2 regions of the Oceanobacillus sp. AG genome follow, and region 2 is predicted to be linked to the other one. Evidence: riboswitches for the same ligand, from Rfam matches in the RefSeq annotation. Region 2 holds a riboswitch; the other holds the start of a gene.
What was found. Region 2 has a riboswitch for cobalamin ahead of GN217_RS10110 (ABC transporter substrate-binding protein). Riboswitches for the same ligand answer to the same signal wherever they lie in the genome.

Region 1: it holds a riboswitch for cobalamin, as region 2 does, so the genes downstream of both, GN217_RS07945 (acyl-CoA thioesterase) here and GN217_RS10110 (ABC transporter substrate-binding protein) in region 2, are expected to answer to the same signal.

Annotation. Positions count from the first base shown of each region.
Region 1 is NZ_WOWT01000012.1:21,873-24,081, forward strand. It holds gene tenA (thiaminase II) at 1-181, shown strand, start outside; gene GN217_RS07940 (hypothetical protein) at 232-426, opposite strand; cobalamin riboswitch at 613-789, shown strand; gene GN217_RS07945 (acyl-CoA thioesterase) at 974-1,456, shown strand; gene GN217_RS07950 (hypothetical protein) at 1,864-2,121, opposite strand.
Region 2 is NZ_WOWT01000016.1:66,937-69,145, forward strand. It holds gene GN217_RS10110 (ABC transporter substrate-binding protein) at 1-950, opposite strand, end outside; cobalamin riboswitch at 1,064-1,250, opposite strand; gene GN217_RS10115 (hypothetical protein) at 1,648-1,806, shown strand.

The DNA.
Region 1 (2,209 bases), on a different contig from region 2:
AATGTATTCATCGGTAGAATTCACCGAGCTCGCCGAAAACTGCCAGAAGTTAATTAACGATTACGCAGCAGGCAAATCTGAAAAAGAGTTACAAGCGCTTGAAGATATTGTTGTAAAAACAAGTAAATTTGAATACATGTTCTGGGAAATGGCAGAGAATATGGAGATGTGGCCGATCTAAGAGAGTAATGGGGGGAGTGCTTGTCGCTCCCCCTAATTTTGTTAAGCGGTTTATTCACTTTTTTTCTTATCTTTCTTTGAATCACTTGATGGCATTTTCAACCCTGTAAACGGATTGATTTCATATGACATATCCCGATCATGCTCTTTCTCTGTTTTACTTACATTTTTACTTAATGCAACAAAATACCAAACAAAGGGTACTGCGACAATGAGCAATATAAGTCTTGGAATCCAGTCGCTCAACAGATCACTCCTCTTTTAAAGTTAGCGAATATTGTAATGATTATTTCTAATTATTCATTATTACGTTCCACATTTGCTATATGTTTATGTTTCGTTTTTAATAAACTTCCATTAACATTGCTAATTTAAACAATCTATACTATGCTTGATACAATACTTAGCTTTTTATGGAAAATAACTACATACGATAAGACCCGTAATCATGGTGTCTAAGGAGACTTAATAGGGAATCTGGTGTGAAACCAGAACTGTACCCGCAACTGTAAATGCTGACGAAATAAGTAAATCCACTGTCTTGGACGGGAAGGAATTAGAGTAGGAGGAAGCATAAGTCAGGAGACCTGCCATTATTATGAAAGTTATCTTCTTCGGGAGCTGGGAAGGTATAATGAGGTTTATTCTGACTTTTAACGGTAAAAGATTACTGTTTTATTGAGGATGCTATCTTTATTATGCCCATCAGTTTTGATGGGTTTTTTCATTTCCTTAAAAACTCTCCCGAAGTCTCTTAAGCGGTCACTTCAAAGAACAGAGAAGAGGTTATGAAATGGAAGAAAAATTACCAGCGACAATTTCGAGAACAATTCAGACGAAGCTTGTTTTACCTCCGGATACAAACCATATGGGAACAATTTTTGGAGGAACTGTTTTAGCATCAATTGACGAAATAGCGGCGATTGCTGCTATGAAGCATAGCGGGAGTGTGGTGGTCACGGCATCGATCGATACGGTGAATTTTCTCTCAACTGCTAAGGCGGGTGACATATTAAAATTGGAGGCGGTCGTCGTCTCTACGGGCAGAACCTCGATGGAAGTGTATGTGAAAGTGGAATGCCAGCATTTGGATACAGGCGAAATAACAACGACGACTACTGCAATTCTGACGATGGTTGCAATTAATAGTGAAGGAATTCCAACCAAAGTGAGTGGCGTGATTCCGGAAACGGAGGAGGAGAAGCGTCTGTTTCAAAGTGCGCAAATAAGGAAAAGTCGACGGATGCAGATACGGGAGTATTCAGAGGGCAGGTAAGAAGGAATCCTGCCTCTTTCTCATTATACATGAAACTATAAAATAAAAATGCTGTGATAACTTAGGTATCCGGGGCTAGCCACGTCCGGCTCCAGTGCCCAGCGACTATCAAACTTCACACTCCTCCAATCGATAAAGAAGACTTGTCGAGCGGTCTTTGTGAGGCTTAGTCGCCCTTATACCCCTGTGGTGAAAGTCAACATCAACTCAAAACTAAAGGAGGGCCGTTTAAAAACGGGCTAAAGCCCAACTCACGTCTACCCCTAAAGGGGCATGTTTCCTTTATCTCATTCCGGAGTGCTCCAGTTTGTACGTTGCTACGACGCACAGGATGTGCTAGTGCAGGTGTTGCGACAGGACGTCGCGTTTTTAACCTGCAAGGGCGCTTGCGCCTTTGTTTTCATCATTTAACTATTTCCCTTCCTGCGCCCCGCAAACTTCACCAAGATCACATAAGCAACAGAAGCAGCAAGCGCAGCAGTAAGCAATGGTAGCCCAAATGAATTGCTGCCTGTAATAACGGTTTTCTGGGAGAGGCCAGCACTCATGCTCCAAGCTGAACTAATATCCGGAGTATATATCCATGTTAGGAACATGCCAGACAGTACCTGGAATACGATGAACATTACAATAAAACTAACGATAAAGACAAGATACTTTTTCATTAAATATCCTCCGATTTATACATTCATATCTTACATACGAGTGGCAAGTAATTAAGTTTCATTTTACTAAAAAATAAAATTCATATCC
Region 2 (2,209 bases):
TCTTTTGCCCCTTCTGTTAGTCTCGGACCGGAACGAGTAATCAAATCAGCATCAATATCGTAAACTCTTTCATTCGTAACTGCTTCAACTACATCAAAACCATTTCGCGAAAGAACCTCTTCTTCTGGATTTTCAATATATGCACCGTAGGAAGTGATGATGACATCCGGATTCAGTTCAATGATTTCCTCTGGATCAAGCGCGAGCCATCCTTCATGCTGACCAGCGGCATTTTCAGCATGAATCATTTCCAACAGCTCATGAATAAACGTATGCTGACCTGCTGTATAAATATCCGGTGCAGGAGAATTTTCAAAGAAAACTGTCCGTATATCTTCCTCAGCTATCTCAGATGTCAGCTCACGAATCTCTTTAAATTCTGCTTCCATTTCCGCAATCAGTTCTTCTGCCTCTTTTTTAGAACCGATAACTTGTCCAATGGTTTCAATCGTCTCGTAAGTGCTCGCAATATCCTGTGCATCTTGAACGACGAATACTGGTATACCTGCAGTTTCAAGTTGTTCGAATGCTTCCTGCGCACTGCTCACCCCTAATTCATGGGCGAGGACAATATCCGGGTCAAGGCTAAGGATCAGTTCCACATTCAATTCCATGCCGCCAATTTTTTCAATTTCCTGTACTTCTTCCGGATAATTATCATGATCCGACACACCGACTACCTTATCCCCTTGTCCTAAAGCAAATGTAATTTCCGTATTGCTCGGGATCAATGAAACAATCCGCTCCGGTTCTTCCTCAAGCTTTATTTCATTATCTATTGCATCTGTGAGTGTCAGTGGATAATGATCACCGTTCGTTGACTCTTCTTCAGTTGTTTCTTCTTTACCTGTATTTCCAGTTGCATCTTCATTGTCTGTCGCGCCTTGTCCGCAAGCAACTAGCAGACTAAGTAAGAACGCGAGCAGCAAACCCTGCCATAATCTTTTCATTTCCATTCCTCCAATAATAAAATTCATTAAAAAAAGCATCCCACACAGTGTGAAGATGCTTCAGTAAATAGGTATACATCCATATAGACCCATCACCTGACTATCCTCGTAGTGCTGGCGTTACAGAATAGGCAGGTCTCCTGGCTCATGCTCATCACTCCGCTGCACCTTCCCATGCATTTAACGCACAGTGGTATTTACAGCTCGTTCGCACATACAGTGGCGGGACCGCGTTGGACTTACACCAACTTCCCTTTTAAGAATTCAACAATCGAATCCACCTATTTCTATTGCATTTCATTTTATCAAATGAATCTATATCATATCGTACACCTTTTTCATGTGAAAGTCATCTTTTTATTCTTGCCCGGGCAAGAAGGCAAATCAATATCTTATTTAACTTTTTCTATCGAGGATATTGAATGAATGGAAGAAGGATTCTACCATTCCTCAGCAAACTGCATTCTGGGTGTTTTCCCATTCGAAGGAGCGGAATGCGATGTAGGGAAAATAAACGGCGGTGACTTTCCCTTGAGAGGAGATGGAACGCTGGGATGGGAAAATAAACGGCGGTGACTTTCCCTTGAGAGGAGATGGAGCGCTGGATTGGGAAAATAAACGGCGGTGACTTTCCCTTGAGAGGAGATCGAGCGCTGGATTGGGAAAATAAACGGCGGTTGCTTTCCCTTGGGAGGAGATGGAGCGCTGGATTGGGAAAATAAACGGCGGTTGCTTTCCCTTGACTAAGATGGAGCGCTGGATTGGGAAAATAAACGGCGGTTACTTTCCTTTGGGAGAAGATGGTGCGCTGGATTGGGAAAATAAACGGCGGTTATTTTACCTTGAGAGGAGATAGAGCGCTGGATTGGGAAAATAAACGGCGGTTACTTTACCTTGGGAGGAGATGGTGCTCTGGAATGGGAAAATAAACGGCGGTTACTTTACCTTGAGATAAGATGAAGCGCTGGATTGGGAAAATAAACGGCAGTTACTTTACCTTGGGAGGAGATGGTGCTCTGGAATGGGAAAATAAACGGCGGTTACTTTACCTTGGGAGGAGATGGTGCTCTGGAATGGGAAAATAAACGGCGGTGACTTTCCCTTGAGAGGAGATGGAGCGCTGGATTGGGAAAATAAACGGTGGTGACTTTCCCTTGGGAGGAGATGGTGCTCTGGAATGGGAAAATAAACGGCGGTTATTTTACCTTGAGAGGAGATGAAGCGCTGGAATGGGAAAATAAACGGCAGTTACTTTCCCG